Regions from separate parts of the Bradyrhizobium sp. USDA 4454 genome, predicted to be linked through region 2. Evidence: predicted binding sites of a transcription regulator. Region 2 holds the regulator's gene; each other region holds the start of a gene.
What was found. Region 2 encodes PhoB, which activates phosphate uptake and scavenging genes when phosphate is short. Its sites were predicted from a motif close to TGTCATNNANCTGTCAT; they were not measured.
Positions count from the first base shown of each region.

Region 1: a site for PhoB is predicted at 2,522-2,538, ahead of ACVIW0_RS00235 (alkaline phosphatase D family protein). Genes of this name have one in related genera too.
Region 3: a site for PhoB is predicted at 2,474-2,490, ahead of ACVIW0_RS21220 (RNA degradosome polyphosphate kinase). Genes of this name have one in related genera too.
Region 4: a site for PhoB is predicted at 2,683-2,699, ahead of ppk2 (polyphosphate kinase 2). Genes of this name have one in related genera too.

Region 1 is NZ_JBTRCN010000001.1:46,028-50,200, forward strand. It holds gene ACVIW0_RS00230 (N-acetylmuramoyl-L-alanine amidase) at 1-685, opposite strand, end outside; gene ACVIW0_RS00235 (alkaline phosphatase D family protein) at 897-2,459, opposite strand; gene ACVIW0_RS00240 (TAXI family TRAP transporter solute-binding subunit) at 2,821-4,164, opposite strand.
Region 2 is NZ_JBTRCN010000001.1:7,635,474-7,639,646, reverse strand. It holds gene pstA (phosphate ABC transporter permease PstA) at 1-147, shown strand, start outside; gene pstB (phosphate ABC transporter ATP-binding protein PstB) at 144-962, shown strand; gene phoU (phosphate signaling complex protein PhoU) at 983-1,702, shown strand; gene phoB (phosphate regulon transcriptional regulator PhoB) at 1,764-2,474, shown strand; gene ACVIW0_RS35575 (GcrA family cell cycle regulator) at 2,734-3,246, opposite strand; gene ACVIW0_RS35570 (hypothetical protein) at 3,506-3,745, opposite strand; gene ACVIW0_RS35565 (acetylornithine transaminase) at 3,744-4,173, shown strand, end outside.
Region 3 is NZ_JBTRCN010000001.1:4,499,315-4,503,487, forward strand. It holds gene purM (phosphoribosylformylglycinamidine cyclo-ligase) at 1-967, opposite strand, end outside; gene ACVIW0_RS21210 (CDP-alcohol phosphatidyltransferase family protein) at 1,128-1,670, shown strand; gene ACVIW0_RS21215 (P-loop NTPase family protein) at 1,755-2,432, shown strand; gene ACVIW0_RS21220 (RNA degradosome polyphosphate kinase) at 2,565-4,173, shown strand, end outside.
Region 4 is NZ_JBTRCN010000001.1:5,630,265-5,634,437, reverse strand. It holds gene ACVIW0_RS26210 (amino acid ABC transporter permease) at 1-2, shown strand, start outside; gene ACVIW0_RS26205 (transporter substrate-binding domain-containing protein) at 63-941, opposite strand; gene ACVIW0_RS26200 (DUF6294 family protein) at 1,117-1,539, opposite strand; gene ppk2 (polyphosphate kinase 2) at 1,670-2,617, opposite strand; gene ACVIW0_RS26190 (fumarylacetoacetate hydrolase family protein) at 2,764-3,936, shown strand.

The DNA of each region.
Region 1 (4,173 bases), 7.6 Mb from region 2:
CGCCAGCCTTCATTTCCTTTGCGACCAGCTCGGCAAACCGCAGGCTGGTCCTGAAGTCCGGATTCTCCCGGGAGACGAACACCGAGTAGCCGCTGAAGCGATCGCTGAAATGGCTTTTCCTGCCTTCGAATTCCCAGTCCTCGAGCATCTTGTTGGGCACGGAGTCGTGGTGGATCGACAGCAGCAGATCGGCGTGCAGGTTGCTTGCGCTCGCGACCCGCTTGAACAGGCTGGGTCGCGCCTTGCCTTCGGTCAGCAGCAGCCTGGTTTCGGCAAAGCCGTCGGCCTTCAGCCTCTCCTCGATCACCCGCGCAAGGCGGCGGTTGAAGATGAACTCGGCGACATTGCGCGCGCTGATCGCGCCCTCCGATTCGGCGGTGTGTCCGACATCCAGCACGATCCGGAATGTCGCCGGATCGCATGCGGCGGCGGCCGGCTTGGGCGCCGAAGGCGGCAGGGCGATCGGTCCGAGAGCGGCGAGCCGTGTGGCACCGGGCTTTGCCGGCGCGCGGTGGCTTGCTGATTTTCTTGCCGATTTGCCCGGCCGTGTCGCCTGCCGTACCGATTTCGCGCGCTTTGGCGCTTTGGCTTGCTTGGATGATGTCTTGAAGAGATCAGGCAACCAGCCGGCATCGCCGGCCTCGATCGGCAGCAGCGCGAACATTGCGATCGCGACAACGATCAAGCGGCGAGGCCGAAGCCTCGCGACAATGCCAGCGAGCACGCGAACGAAGTCGCAGCGCCTCATGCTCCGCCCCTCCGGGCCCCCAGCATACGGCTCCGATATCGGTACCGGAAGAGGCCGAGGACGTCCATCCCCGGCAATCATGTTGCCTCGCCCTGGAGCGAGACCGTCAGGACCGGGGGACTCCGGTTCCGCCGCGGCGGCGACCCGGTTACACCGGCTTCGGATCGAGCGTGATCGCCCACAGCTCGGCGTCGATGCGGTCGCGCAGGCTCACCGTCATCTGGCCGCTCTTGCCGTCGATCTTCACGTGACCGAAAAACTGCATGCCAGCCGACGGCGGCAGGTTCTGGTTGGCTTCGCCCGGCGCCTTGACGAACCTCACCTCGGGACCAAACGTGTTGTCGAGCTCGTTCGGGCCGAACGTGCCGGCATGCAGCGGACCGGAGACGAATTCCCAAAACGGATCGAACTCCTGGAACTGGGCCTTGTTCGGGTTGTAATAGTGCGCGGCGGCATAGTGCACGTCGGCAGTCAGCCACACCGTGTTGACGATCCCTGCTGTCTTGATGAAGCGCAGGATGTCGGCGATCTCGAGCTCGCGGCCGCGCGCCGCGCCGTCGCCCTGCGCGAAGGCTTCCGAGCCCTTCTTGTTGGTCGCATCATCGTAGACGATCAGCGACAGCGGCATGTCGGAGGCGATCACCTTCCAGGTGGCGCGCGAGTTGAGCAGCGCGCGCTTCAGCCAGGCCATCTGGTCCGGCCCGATGAAATAGGCGTCGGGACCGTATTGCTCCTGCAGGTTCGGACCGTTCGGGCCGCGATAGCTGCGCTCGTCGAGCATGAACACGTCGAGATGCGGGCCGTAGCTCAGCGTGCGATAGACACGGCCCGGCTCGACGATGCTCTCGCGCATCGGATACATCTCGTGGAAGGCCTTGGCCGCGCGCGCGGCGAGCACCGTGATGTCGCGCTCCTTGTAGGCCGCCGGCAGCTGCTTCGACAGCGACCAGTTGTTGGTCACCTCGTGATCGTCCCACTGCACGAAGATCGGCACCTCGGCGTTGAAGGCGCGCAAATTGGAGTCGAGGAAATTGTATTTGTGCGCGGCGCGGTATTCGTCGAGCGTCTCGGCGACCTTGGCCTTCTCCGGGATTGTGATGTTCTTCCAGATCTTGCCGTCGGGAAGCTTCACCTCGGACGGGATCACGCCGTCGGCATAGATGGTGTCGCCGGAATGCAGCAGAAAATCCGGATTGTGCTTCTTCATCGCGGCGAAGGTGATCATGCCGCCGTCGTCGGGATTGATGCCCCAGCCCTGGCCGGCAACGTCGCCGCCCCACACGAAGGAGACGTCGCGGCGGTCGCTCGGCGCGGTGCGGAAGCGGCCGACCACGGGCTCGCCGACCACGTCGATATGGGCGAGGTCGCGGAAGCGGACGCGGTAGAAGATGTCCTGGCCGGAGGGCAGGTTCTCCAGCAGCATTTTTGCGGTGAAGTCGCTCTCCGGCAGCGCCGTGATCGGCGGCAGCGCGCGAGCGTCCTTGAACGATTCGGTGGTCGCGACCTCGACCATCATCTGCGACGGCCGGTCCGCACGCGCCCACACCACGCCGCCGTCGACGCCGACATCGCCCGACTGCACGCCATGGGTGATCACGGGGCGATCGGCCGCGCGCGACAGATAGGGCATCGCGATCACGCCGGCGCCGGCCGCAGCCGCCGTCGAGAGAAAGCGTCGGCGCGTGAGATTTCGCGAAAACCGGCTCGTCATGGGGCCTCCTTAATGTCACAGTGACACTGCGCCGCGGGCGTGCCAAGACCTAGAAAAATTCCATGACGGAGAGATTACAGGGGGTGAAGCGAGCAGAGCGTAGAGACAGCGTAGTCGTAAGGGGAGCACGCATGTCAGGCTCCCTCCCCCCTTGCGGGGGAGGGTGGGGAGAGGGGTAAGCCCCGAGCGAGACATCTGTGGTGAGCCGCGCCTTCGCAACTAGATCATCTGTCGTCGAACTGCATTTGAGAGAGCGCGTCGTGCGGCACCCCTCTCCCTAACCCTCCCCCGCAAGGGGGGAGGGAACCCAACCGCCGGTGACTCCATCACGTGTTTTGGCGGATAGAGAGTGGCGGCGCTTCTACGCCGTGCCCGCCGCCCTGAACTGCGTCGCCGTGCGCTGCAAATTCTGCGGCATGCTCAGCAGCAGCGCCTTGCGGTCGGCGACGGCGTTGTGGAACTGCTCGAGCGCGATGTTGAACGCGGTCAGCGTGCCTTCCTCGATGGCGCCGTGCTCGAAGCAGTCGAGCGTGTGGCGCAGGATGTCGTCGGCTTCGGCCTGCATCTGGTCGAGTTCTTCGGTCGAATCGCTCTGCCGCGCAGCCTTCAGCATCTCCAGCAGCCGTTCGCGCTGCGAGGTGTTGGTGTTGCGCTCGTCCTGCTTGAGATAGCCGGCGAACCACGCGCCGGCCGAGCCCATCGCCGAGAAGGCCATCAGGCTCCACCAGATGTAATCGCTGTAGCGATCGAGGAAGGTCTTCTCCTCGCCGTCGACGAAGGCGGCCGCACCCGGATGCACCGGGATGGTGGCGTCCTTGTCGGTGTCGGGGGTTTCGATCTTGGCGGCGAGCGGGAAGTCGTTCTTGAGCGATTGCCGGATCGCGAACAATTGCCGGGTGAAGGCCGCAACCGTCGAGTCCGACAGGCCCTTTCGTGCGACGATGTGATGGGAGAAGCTGATCGTCTTCACCTCGTCGTCCGGCCGGTCGGCCGAGCCGAGCGAGCCGGCGGGAATTTCCGCGGCCTCGTAGGCCGGATGGTTTTGCGCGATCGCTTCCGACGCATCGATCGCGAGGAAGGTGGGCTCGCCGCCGTCCTTGACCGACGCCGTGATCGCATCGATCGTGATCTTGCTGTTGGCCGGGCCGACCGCGAGATAGGCGTCGGCCTTCAGGTTCTTGATCGTCTCGGCGGCCTCATTGGCCGGGAATTGCACGATCTCGACCTTCATCGGGTCGACGCCATATTGCGTCAGGATCAGCTTCAGCAGATTGACATTGGCCGGGGTGCGCCCGACGACTCCGATCTTGCGGCCGGAAAGCTGCCCGATCTTGGTGATTTTGGCAGACTTGCGGACCTTGCCCTTGGCGGGCGGCACCCACATCACCACGACATTCTTGCGCAGGGTCGCGACCGCCTGCGCATTCTTCGGCACTTCGAGATCGCCGCGGATGATGGCGAGATCGGCCTTGCCGTCGGCCAGCGTCTGCGCGCTGGCGGCGGCGCCGTCGGTCTGCACTGGGCGGAGCTTGACCTGGGTGTGCTGCTGGTTGTTGAAGGCCTGCGCCAGCGCCTGCACGACCTTGACGTCGTCGCTGTTCGCAGGGCCGACCGCGATCCGCAGCGTCACCGGGCGCACCGCGAAATAATATCCAGCAGCCGTCGCGCCGATGATGGCGAGCGCGCCGGCGATCAAAACGAACATCAGCCTCCG
Region 2 (4,173 bases):
CTGCCGGTGACCATCAACAACTTCGTGCAGAGCCCCTACGCCTACTGGAAGGAACTGGCGTGGAGCGGCGCACTGCTCATCACCTTCACCGTGCTCGCGTTGAATATCGGCGCGCGTATCCTTGGTGCCGAAAGGGCCGCAAAATGACCGAGCTTTCAGTTTCGACAGCCTCCGCCAGTCACGCTCCCCACGTGCCATTGCCGGAAGCGGCGCCGAAGGTCACCGCGCGCAACCTCAACTTCTATTATGGTGAGCACCACGCGCTCAAGAACATCAACCTGACGCTCGGCACCAACCGCGTCACCGCGTTCATCGGCCCATCCGGCTGCGGCAAGTCGACCCTGCTTCGCATCTTCAACCGGATGTATGATCTCTATCCGGGCCAGCGCGCCACCGGCCAGCTGATGCTGGACCAGACCAACATTCTCGATCCCAAGCTCGACCTCAATCTGCTGCGCGCGCGGGTCGGCATGGTGTTCCAGAAGCCGACGCCGTTCCCGATGACGATCTACGAGAACATCGCCTTCGGCATCCGCCTCTACGAGAAGATCTCGAAGTCCGAGATGGACGACCGGGTCGAGAAGGCGCTGCGCGGCGGCGCGCTGTGGAACGAGGTCAAGGACAAGCTGAACGCCTCCGGCCTGTCGCTGTCCGGCGGCCAGCAGCAGCGGTTGTGCATCGCGCGCACCGTGGCGGTGCGTCCCGAGGTGATCCTGTTCGACGAGCCGTGCTCGGCGCTCGATCCGATCTCGACCGCCAAGGTCGAGGAGCTGATCCAGGAGCTCTCCGAGGATTACACGATCGCGATCGTCACCCACAACATGCAGCAGGCGGCGCGGGTCTCCGACAAGACCGCCTTCATGTATCTCGGCGAGCTGATCGAGTTCGACGACACCAACAAGATCTTCACCTCGCCGAGCGATCGACGCACCCAGGACTACATCACCGGCCGGTTCGGTTGACCGGGCTGAGGAGAGAGATGATGGCTTCCGAACATACCGCCAAGGCATTCGACAGCGACCTGCAGGAATTGACCCGCCTGGTCGCCGAGATGGGCGGCCTCGTCGAGCGGATGATCACCGAGTCGGTCGACGCGCTGATCCGGCGCGACGTCGCGCTCGGCAAGCGCGTGGTCGCCGCCGACATCGAGATCGACAATCTGCAGCGCGTCATCGAAGAGCGCGCGGTGCTGACGATCGCCCGCCGCCAGCCGATGGCGATCGACCTGCGCGAGATCGTCAGCGCGATGCGGGTCGCCACCGACCTCGAGCGGATCGGCGATCTCGCCAAGAACATGGGCAAGCGCGTCGCGGCGCTGGAGAGCGATTTCCAGCCGCTGAAGCTGATCCGCGGCCTCGAGCACATGACCGATCTCGTGCTGTCGCAGGTCAAGTCGGTGCTCGACGCCTATGCCGCGCACGATCTGCCGGCGGCGATGAACGTCTGGAAGGGCGACGAGGAGGTCGATGCGATCTGCACCTCGCTGTTCCGCGAGCTGCTCACCTACATGATGGAAGATCCGCGCAACATCTCGTTCTGCATCCATCTGATGTTCTGCGCCAAGAACATCGAGCGGATCGGCGATCACGCCACCAACATCGCCGAGACCGTGTTCTACATGATCGAGGGCCAGCAGATCACCGACAAGCGCCCGAAGGGCGACATGACCAATTTTGCCACCACGGTGCCGGGTAACAGCTAGTCGACGGCGTTTCGGTTTTGCGTCTGGGCAACGGATCACCACAGAGAGAGAATTTAGACCGATGAGCGCACGCATTCTGGTAGTCGAAGACGAGGAAGCGCTGACGACGCTGTTGCGCTACAACCTCGATGCCGAAGGCTACGATGTCGAAACGGTGGGGCGCGGCGACGATGCCGATACCCGCCTCAAGGAGCGCGTTCCCGACCTCGTGGTCCTCGACTGGATGCTGCCGGGCCTGTCCGGCATCGAGCTGTGCCGCCGCCTGCGGGCGCGGCCCGAGACCAAGCAGCTTCCGATCATCATGCTGACCGCGCGGGGCGAGGAGAGCGAGCGGGTGCGCGGGCTTGCCACCGGCGCCGACGATTACATCGTCAAGCCGTTCTCGGTGCCGGAACTCCTGGCGCGGGTGAAGGGCCTGCTGCGCCGCGCCAGCCCGGAGCGGCTCGCCACCGTCCTGACCTATGGCGACATCGAGCTCGACCGCGAGAAGCGCCGCGTGGCGCGCTCGGGCCGTCCGATCGATCTCGGTCCGACCGAGTATCGGCTGCTCGAATTCTTCCTCGAGCATCCCGGCCGCGTGTTCAGCCGCGAGCAGCTGCTCGACAGCGTCTGGGGCCGCGACATCTACATCGATGAGCGCACCGTCGACGTGCATATCGGCCGCCTGCGCAAGCTGCTCAATCCGGGCCGCGAGCAGGATCCGATCCGCACCGTGCGCGGCGCCGGCTACGCGCTCGACGACCGCTTTGCGAAAGCCGAACCGCAGCCGTAGCGGTTGCGTAGCGATCACACGCCACAACACGGCGTCGTCCCGGCGCAGGCCGGGACCCATACGCCGCGGCCGGCGCAATAGGCAAGCGGCCAGACGGCTTTCTAACAACACCCATTCGTGGTTATGGGTCCCGGCCCCCGTGCGCAATTGCGCACTAGGCAGGGACGACACTGGTGATGCTTCCGGACTTTGCCCCCACAAAAAAATCCCCGCTTGTGCGGGGATTTGTTTTTCAGGTCTTCCGTAGTTTTCCCGAGTGCTACTTGATCTGCGGTTTCGCCGACGGCCGGCGGCGATCGGCGGCGGGCTGGTAGGCGACGCGCGAGTGATGCGCGCAATAGGGCAGGCCGGCGAGCGCCTTGCCGCCGCAGAAGAAGAACTCCGGGCTCGATGGATCGCCGACCGGCCAGTGGCAGGTGGCTTCGTTGAGCTCGAGCAGCGACAGCCGCTGGCTCATCGGCACCACATTGTCGAACGAGATCGGATCGGGCTCCATCTCGACCTCGAAGGCGTGCGCGAGCGCGGTGTTGCCGCGCGAGACCGGGCGCGCCACCCGCATCATGTGCTGGGCGGGGCGCGCCTTGCGCTGCCGCGGCGCCGCCGTGGAGGGTGCCTTGGCGCGGCCGGAGAGGCCGAGCCGGTGCACTTTGCCGATCACGGCGTTTCGCGTCACATTGCCAAGTTCCGCTGCGATCTGGCTGGCCGACAGGCCAGACTCCCAGAGCTTCTTCAGCTGCTCGACGCGATCGTCGGACCAGGTCAATACCGTCATCGCATTCTTCCTTTCGCATGGCGCCGGCCAGTTATCGGAGCGGCGCTGCGAGCCAAATCTGGACAAATATCCCTGCGGCCAGAATCCCTTAGCCCTCGCCGGGCGCGGTGTTGCGCCCGAACGTTTACGCGAGACACAAAGGCTACTTAGAGGGTCCAGTACTGCCGCACGAGATGTCGTACCCGACAGGCCAAACGCTACAATATGGCGTGACTCTGGCGCAAGAGTCCGCGGCCGTGCGTCCACATGTTCCGGAAAGTTAAGCATTGCTGTGAGGCTTTTCCACCGCACCGGAATGCTCCGGATTGCGCTCGCTTGGCAGCGCAGGAAGCCCGGCAAAGGGCCGGCTCCTGGCGATTGACACGGACCCGCCGCAGCATAGAATGCCCGCCACGTGCCGCCCGCAAAGGCGGCCGTTTTGTTTTCCGAAGCTGGCCGTTGCTGCGCTGGCGTCAAGGCGCGCGGCAATTGTCGGCTTCAAACCGGCAGTGAACGCCATGACCAACGCCTCGTCGCATCTGCTCCCCGTCTTCGCCCGGGTCGATCTCGGCTTCGAGCGCGGTGAGGGCGCCTGGCTGATCGCAACCAACGGCGACCGCTATCTCGATTTCACCTCGGGCGTCGCGGTGAACGCGCTCGGGCATGCGCATCCGCATCTGGTGAAGGCGCTGCAGGAACAGGCGACCATGCTCTGGCACATGTCGAACCTGTTCAAGAGCCCGGACGGCGAGGCGCTCGCCGCGCGGCTGTGCGAGCAGAGCTTTGCCGACTTCGTGTTCTTCTGCAATTCCGGCGCGGAGGCGATGGAGGGCGTGATCAAGCTGGTCCGCCACTATCACTTCTCCAAGGGGCATGGCGAGCGCTACCGCATCATCACCTTCGAAGGCGCCTTCCATGGCCGCACGCTGGCCACGCTGGCCGCGACCG
Region 3 (4,173 bases), 3.1 Mb from region 2:
CGGTCACCGCATCGACCGCATCCCGCCTGACGATCGCGATCATGCCGATGCCGCAGTTGAAGGTGCGCAGCAACTCGAGCTCGGCGATGCCGCCCTGCTCGGCCAGCCATTTGAACACCGGCAGCACCGGCAGCCGCGCCAGATCGATGCCGACGCCGAGATGTTTCGGCAGCACCCGCGGGATGTTGTCGGTGAAGCCGCCGCCGGTGATATGGGCGAGCCCCTTCACCGCGCCGGTATCCCGGATCGCGCGCAGGCAGGACTTCACATAGAGCCTGGTCGGCGTCAGCAGCGCCGCGCCGAGCGTCATGACCGGCGCAAACGGCGCCGGCGCATCATAGGCCACGCCGGACTGCTCGACGATCTTGCGCACCAGCGAATAGCCGTTGGAGTGCACGCCCGAGGACGCCAGCCCGATCACGGCATCGCCGGCCGCGATATCGCCGGTCGGCAACAGGGTGCCGCGCTCGGCCGCGCCGACCGCAAAGCCGCCGAGGTCGTAATCGCCGTCCTTGTAGAGGCCGGGCATCTCGGCGGTCTCGCCGCCGATCAGCGCGCAGCCGGATTCGCGGCAGCCCTCGGCGATGCCGGCGACGATCTGCGCGGTGGCCTCCGGATGCAGCTTGCCGCAGGCGAAATAGTCGAGAAAGAACAGCGGTTCCGCGCCTTGCACGACGAGGTCGTTGACCGACATCGCGACCAGGTCGATGCCGATGCCGCTATGGATTCCGGTCTCGATCGCGATCTTCAGCTTGGTGCCGACGCCATCGGTCGCGGCCACCAGGACCGGATCCTTGAAGCCCGCCGCCTTGAGGTCGAACAGCCCGCCGAATCCGCCGATCTCGGCGTCCGCGCCGGGCCGTGCGGTGGCCCGCACCATCGGCTTGATCAGATCGACCAGACGATTGCCGGCGTCGATATCGACACCCGAATCCGCGTAAGTGAGCCCGTTTTTGCGCTCGGTCATGCCCAATTCCAGATGATAAGGGGCTGGTTACGAGGAATTCCGCCCCCGCGCAATGGCTCGCGGGCAGCTCGCCACGATACTATGTAGATAACACAAGGCGGCTGCGCAAAAGAGCCGGATATCGAGTAAAATCAGGCTGCTAGCCGGGAAGCGACCCAACTTGAGCATTCCGAACATCATTACCCTCGGCCGCATCATCCTGGTGCCGGTGATCGTCTGGGCCATCGTGTCGAGCCAGATGGAGATCGCGTTTGCGATCTTCGTGATCGCCGGCGTATCGGACGCGGTCGACGGTTTCCTCGCCAAGCGCTTCAACATGACGAGCGAGCTCGGCGCCCTGCTCGACCCGCTCGCAGACAAGGCGCTGTTGGTGTCGATCTATGTCGCGCTCGGAATCTGGGGCGCGGTGCCGCGCTGGATCGTGATTCTGGTGGTGTCGCGCGACATCATGATCGTGTCTGCCGTGATTGTGTCATGGTTGTTCGACAAGCCGGTCGAGATGAAGCCGCTGATGGTGTCGAAGCTGAACACGGCGGCGCAGGTCGCGTTTGCAGCCTTGGTGCTCGCCTCGCTCGGCTTTCGCTTCGAGCCGCATCCCTACGACCTGATCCTGATGGGCCTGGTCACGATCTTTACTTTGGGTTCGGTGTCACTCTATCTCGTGGAGTGGGTGCGGCACATGAGCACGATCGAGGCTCGGTAGAAAACTGGAAACCGGTGCCCGCGACAAACGCAAAGCGTTTGCGCAGCGATCATGCTAAAATAATGAAGTGGTTTGGAGACTTGCGTGGCCGGTAGCGTTCAACCTCGTCAATTGGCCTTGGCCCTGCCGCACGAGGAGAAACTGACCCGCGACGATTTCCTCGAGGGCCCGGCCAATGAGGCGGCGCTGGCGCTGATCGACGGCTGGCCCGACTGGCCGAACCGGATCATGCTGCTGGTCGGCCCCGACGGCTCCGGCAAGAGCCACCTCGCCGCGATCTGGGCCGAGAGCGCCGGCGCCCGCGCGACCGCGGCACATGCGCTGACTGCCGAGACGGTGCCGGCCGCGCTCGCGACCGGCGCGCTGGTAGTCGAGGATTTGAGGCCGTCGGATTTCGACGAGCGCGCGATGTTTCACCTGATGAATCTCGCGCGCCAGGACGATGCCTACCTGCTGATCACGGCCCGTATCCCGCCGTCTGCGTTCGAGATCGAGCTGCGCGATCTGCGGTCGCGGCTCCGCGCGGTGCCGACGGTGACGCTGCTGCCGCCCGACGACCAGCTGTTCCGCGGCCTGATCGTCAAGTTCTGCGCCGACCGCCAGATGAGCGTGGACGAGCCGCTGGTCAGCTACCTCTGCAACCGGATCGAGCGCTCCTACGTTGCCGTCCGTCAGGCGGTCGAGCTGCTCGACACCGAGGCGCTCCGGCTCGGCCGGCCGGTCACGCGGGCGCTGGCGGCGGAGCTGTTGCGCGACGCCTGAGCGGTGCCGCGGCTTGACGGCGCAGGCGGACGGAACATCAATGTCATCGAAACGTCATCGCAATATCACATGGTCTCTGCGGCCGTCGGCTAGACCGCTCCGGCCCCTCGCCCCGAATTGGACCAGCACTTGATGGACTCGGCACAAGCATCTGAAATCAAAGAGAAAGAGGCGGAACTCGCGCCTCTCCCCACGATCGCGACCAGCCCCGAGCGATTCATCAACCGGGAGCTCTCCTGGCTGCATTTCAACCGCCGGGTGCTCGAGGAATCGGTCAATCTCGGCCATCCCGTGCTGGAGCGGGTCCGCTTCCTGTCGATTTCGGCGAATAACCTCGACGAGTTCTTCATGGTCCGTGTCGCCGGCATCAAGGCGCAGGTCCGCGAGGGCATCACCGAGCGCAGCCCGGACGGCCTGCTGCCGGCCGAGCAGCTTGTGATGATCAACAAGACGGTGTCGCAGCTCGCCTCCGACCAGCAGGCGATCTGGAGCGACCTGCGTGACATCCTGGCCAAGGTCGGCATCCAACTGGTCGACGGGCGCGATGTCACCAAGTCCGAGCGCAGCTGGATCGAGGATCACTTCCTCCACAACATTTTCCCGCTGCTGACCCCGCTCGCCATCGATCCGGCGCATCCGTTCCCGTTCATCCCGAACCTCGGCTTCACCGTTGCGCTGCAATTGTCGCGGATCTCCGACGGCAAGGCGATGAACGCGCTGATCCGCATGCCCGGCAAGATCGACCGCTTCATTCGCATCCCGTCCACCAAGGAAGGCACTCCGGCGCGGCTGATCACGCTCGAACAGGCCACCGGATTGTTCATCGGCCGCCTGTTTCCCGGCTACACCGTCAAGGGCCAGGGCGCATTCCGCATCATCAGAGACTCCGAACTCGAAATCGAGGAAGAGGCCGAGGACCTCGTCCGCCTGTTCGAGACCGCGCTCAAGCGCCGCCGCCGCGGATCGGTGATCCGGCTCGAGATCGAGGCCACGATGCCGGAAGAGCTGCGCATCTTCGTGCAGCACGCCTTGTCAGCCGCGGACGATGAAGTGATCCTGGTCGATGGCGTGCTGGCGATGAACGAGCTGTCGCAGCTCACCCGCCTCAACCGCCCCGACCTCGAGTTCCCGCCCTATGTGCCGCGTCATCCCGAGCGGGTGCGCGACCATGGCGGCGATATCTTCGCCGCGATCCGGCAGAAGGACCTCGTGGTCCACCACCCCTACGAATCCTTCGACGTCGTCGTCCAGTTCCTGCAACAGGCGGCGCGCGATCCCGACGTGGTCGCGATCAAGCAGACGCTGTATCGCACCTCGAACAACTCGCCGATCGTGCGCGCGCTGGCGGAGGCCGCCGAGGCCGGCAAGTCGGTGACCGCCCTGATCGAGCTCAAGGCGCGTTTCGACGAGGAAGCCAATATCCGCTGGGCGCGCGACCTCGAACGTGCCGGCGTGCAGGTGGTGTACGGCTTCATCGAGCTAAAGACGCACGCCAAGCTGTCGATGGTGGTGCGCCGCGAGGGCGGCAATCTCACCACCTATGTGCACACCGGCACCGGCAACTATCATCCGGTCACCGCGCGCATCTACACCGACCTCTCCTACTTCACCTCAGATCCGATCATCGGCCGCGACGTCGCGCGGGTGTTCAACTACATCACCGGCTATGCCGAGCCGAGCGACATCGAGAAGATGGCGGTGTCGCCGCTGACCTTGCGCAAGCGGATCATCGAGCACATCC
Region 4 (4,173 bases), 2.0 Mb from region 2:
GAGGTCGCTTACCTGTCCCGAAGGGAGAGGTGAAGGATCGATCTCACGCCAGAAGCAATCCCTCAGATACTCAACTCCACCGGCACGTCCTCCGGCTTGACGCCGGCAAGTCCGAGGCCCTTGACGAACCATTCGCGCATCTGGCCGATGCCGCGGTTGTAGTCGACCCACACCGAGAGGAAATCGCGCCAGCGCTTGTCCTGCTCGCGCCGCACCGCCATGCCGCTCGCGATCGTCACCGACGGCGAGGTCAGGATCTTGTAGGTGCCGAGATTCGGGTTCTTGGCGATTGCGGTCAGCCCGAGCACCAGCGCGTTGACCACGCAATCGACCCGGCCGGACGACATCTCCAGCATCACCTCGTCGCGCGACTTCAGCGACTTGATGGTGGCATTCGGCGCAAAGCGCCGCGCCACCGCCTCGTTGGCCGAGCCGACATCGACCGCGATCCTGACCTCGGGCTTGTTGATGTCGGCCCAGGTCTTGGCCTCCAGCCCCTTCTTCAGCATCGCGCCGAACGGATGCGGGAACACCAGATTGGTGAAATCGACCACCAGCGCGCGCTGCGGCGTGGGGTTGAGCGCGAAGCCGAGATCGATCTTGTTGGCCTGCAGATCGAGAATCGAATTGCCGTAGGTCGACTCGACATATTCCAGCTTGACGTCGAGCAGTTTTGCCAGATCGTTGGCCATCTCGATCGAGAAGCCGGACCATGTTCCGGTGGCGAGGTCCTTGTTGAAATAGGGCAGCTCGCCCGGCAACACCGCGATGCGCAGCACCTTGTTGGCGCGGATGCGATCCAGCGTGTTGTCGGCCGCGGTCTGCGCCGAGGCCGGCGTCGCCATCGCGGCCGCGAGCGCCGCGCCGCTGCCGATCCCGAGCGCATAGCGCAGCGCGTCGCGGCGATCTTCGGAAATGTTGATGTCGTCGGATTGAGTCAAGCGGGCCTCCCTGCACCAGATCGGGGGAAGCCTAGCGTCGGGTTCCGGTGCCAGCAAGGGCGCACGCCTGCGTCATTAGTAGGCGAGGCGAGGGCGCGGCTGCCTATGTTCTGCACTTCACCGCCACGTCCGCCGGCGGGAGGTCGAACAAGGTCACGAACCGCGCCCTTGGAGCTCAGCAGCGATAGGTCATGTTGGCCCCGGTGATCGAGGAAAAGAAAACGGCAGGGAAGCTCAGCTCGGCGACCCAATCGAGCACCTGGTTGTCGGTCTGGGTTGCAGGGCTCGAAAGGTGGGGAAACTGGAAAAGCACCGTTCCATGTACATCCAAAAGAACGAGATGATCGATGACCCAAACATCACCGTCGTCGGTCGAAAAGAATTTGGCCAGCAATTCCGCCGTTCCGTCCGAACGCAGCCTGAGAGTCGGGCCGTTGTTCAGGGTGCCGTTCAGGAAGCCGGACAGCTTGCAATCGCCGTAACGGATCGGTGCGCTCCAGCTGAGGTCAAGGGTCTGGATGGCATAGGTCGCAACAGCCTTGTCGATTTTCGGCAGGTCCGACGCTGAGCTTTTGCTTTCGCGATGTTCCTTCAACATAGCCTACTCCTCCTTTTCGCCCGCGAATTGCGAGCGACCTCCGGTTTAAGGGGAGAACGCAGGAAGACCAGTGAACTGCCTCACAACCTGCAATCGCGATTTGGTGATCTTCGCGCGCAGGTGGGGCGACTCAATACCGCCCCGGCACGTACATCTCCGGCGGAATCGGGCCGCGGTGATAGTCGGGGTTGCGTACCCGCGGCGGCAGCACCACCGGTTGGTGGGTGACCGACTGGTAAGGGATCTGGCTCAACAGATGCGAGATGCAGTTGAGCCGGGCGCGCCTCTTGTCGACGGCATCGACGATCCACCATGGCGAGTCCGGCAGATGGGTGCGCTCCAGCATGGTCTCCTTCGCCTTGGTGTAGAGCTCCCAGCCGGTCCGCGCCTCGACGTCCATCGGGCTCAGCTTCCACTGCTTCAGTGGATCCTGGATCCGCATCGCGAAGCGGAACGCCTGTTCCTCGTCGGTGATCGAGAACCAGTATTTCAGCAGGATGGTGCCGGAGCGGATCAGCATGCGCTCGAATTCCGGCACCGAATTGAAGAACTCCTCATACTGCTCGTTGGTGCAGAAGCCCATCACCTTCTCGACGCCGGCGCGGTTGTACCAGCTGCGGTCGAACAGCACGATCTCGCCGCCGGCCGGCAGATGCGAGACGTAGCGCTGGAAGTACCATTGCGTGCGCTCGCGCTCGTTCGGCGCGGGCAGCGCCGCGATCCGGCAGACCCGCGGGTTGAGCCGCTGGGTGATGCGCTTGATAACGCCACCCTTGCCGGCGGAATCGCGGCCCTCGAACAGCACCACGACCTTCTTCTTCTCGTGCTGCACCCAGTCTTGCAGCTTGACCAGCTCGCCCTGCAACCGCAGCAATTCGCGGAAGTAGAATTTGCGGTCGATCGACGGCTTGCCGGCGGCGGCGGCGTGGTCGAGCTCGTCAAGCCTCATGTCGTCGAGCTCGAGCTCGAGTTCCTCGTCGAGGCTGTCGACCATCTCCTGCTGGATGCGGGCGCGCAAAGCTTCGTCCCGCAAAGCTTCGTTCCGAGAGGCTTCGTCGGTGAGGTGGGGGGCGGTCATGAAGGTCCGTCTTTCGATGTGCTAGATGGGGCGCCGGGAGCATTGACGGGCGATGTTACCCCTCTATGACAAGGGCATGACCGCCGTTGCACGCTGCCCGCGGGACTGTGCTAACAAGCGACCACAAGATCAAAAAGGAGACGCCGATGATTTCGCTCACGCCAAAAGACGTCCTGCCGGAGGACGGCACCGCCGGCACGCTGGTCGGACGAGTCTGGCTGCCGCAGGCCGGCGGGCCGGCCGTGGTCGCGGTGCGTGGTGACGGCGTGTTCGACGTCACCGCGCGCTTCCCCACGGTGAGTGCGCTGTGCGAGGAGAGCGATCCGGCAGGTGCGCTGCGTGCGACCAAGGGCGAGCGGATCGGCGATCTCGAGGCGATCCTCGCCAACACGCCGCCCGACGGCCGCGACAAGGCGAAGCCGCATCTGCTGGCGCCGGTGGATCTGCAGGTGCTGAAGGCCGCCGGCGTCACCTTCGCGATCTCGATGCTGGAACGCGTGATCGAGGAGCGGGCGCGCGGCAATCCGTCCTCGGCCGAGGCGATCCGCAAGGAGGTGGTGCGCCTTGTCGGCGACGATCTCTCCAAGCTCAGGCCCGGCTCCGACCAGGCGATGCGGCTGAAGCAGGTGCTGATCGACCAGAACGCCTGGAGCCAGTATCTCGAGGTCGGCATCGGCCCCGACGCCGAAGTCTTCACCAAGGCGCCGACGCTGTCCTCGGTCGGCACGGGTATGGATGCCGGGCTGCATCCGAAGTCGACCTGGAACAACCCGGAGCCGGAGGTCGTGCTTGTCGTCTCCGGCGCCGGCAAGATCGTCGGTGCCGCGCTCGGCAACGACGTCAACCTGCGCGACTTCGAGGGCCGCTCGGCGCTCTTGCTGTCGAAGGCCAAGGACAACAACGCGTCGTGTGCGATCGGCCCGCTGCTCCGGCTGTTCGACGCGACCTTCTCGCTCGACGACGTCAGGAAGATGGATGTGGATCTCACCGTGAAGGGCACCGACGGCTTCGTGCTCGAGGGCCATTCCTCGATTTCCAAGATCAGCCGCGACCCGACCGACCTGGTTGCGCAGACCATCGGCCCGGTGCATCAATATCCCGACGGCTTTGCGCTGTTCCTCGGCACGATGTTCGCGCCCGTGAAGGACCGCGACGCCAAGGGCGAGGGCTTCACCCACAAGCGCGACGACATCGTCATCATCGCAGCCCCGCAGCTCGGCAAGCTCGTCAATCGCATGCGTAGCAGCGACCAATGCGAGCCCTGGACCTTCGGCGTCGGCGCGCTGATGAAGAATTTGGCGCAGCGCAAGCTGCTGTGAGGAGAAGCGTAGGGTGGGTTAGCTGAAGGCGTAACCCACCGACTTCGTGCCGCGGAAAAGAGGGGCCATCGTGGGGTGAGCACGCTCGTCGGGCTCCCTCCCCCCTTGCGGGGGAGGGTGGGGAGAGGGGTAGGCCCCGGGCGAGATGATGAATGAGTATGTCGCTTTCGCAATGTCGGTCGCGTGTTGCGAACGCACATGGAGAGAGCACGTCGTGTGGTACCACTCTCCCTAACC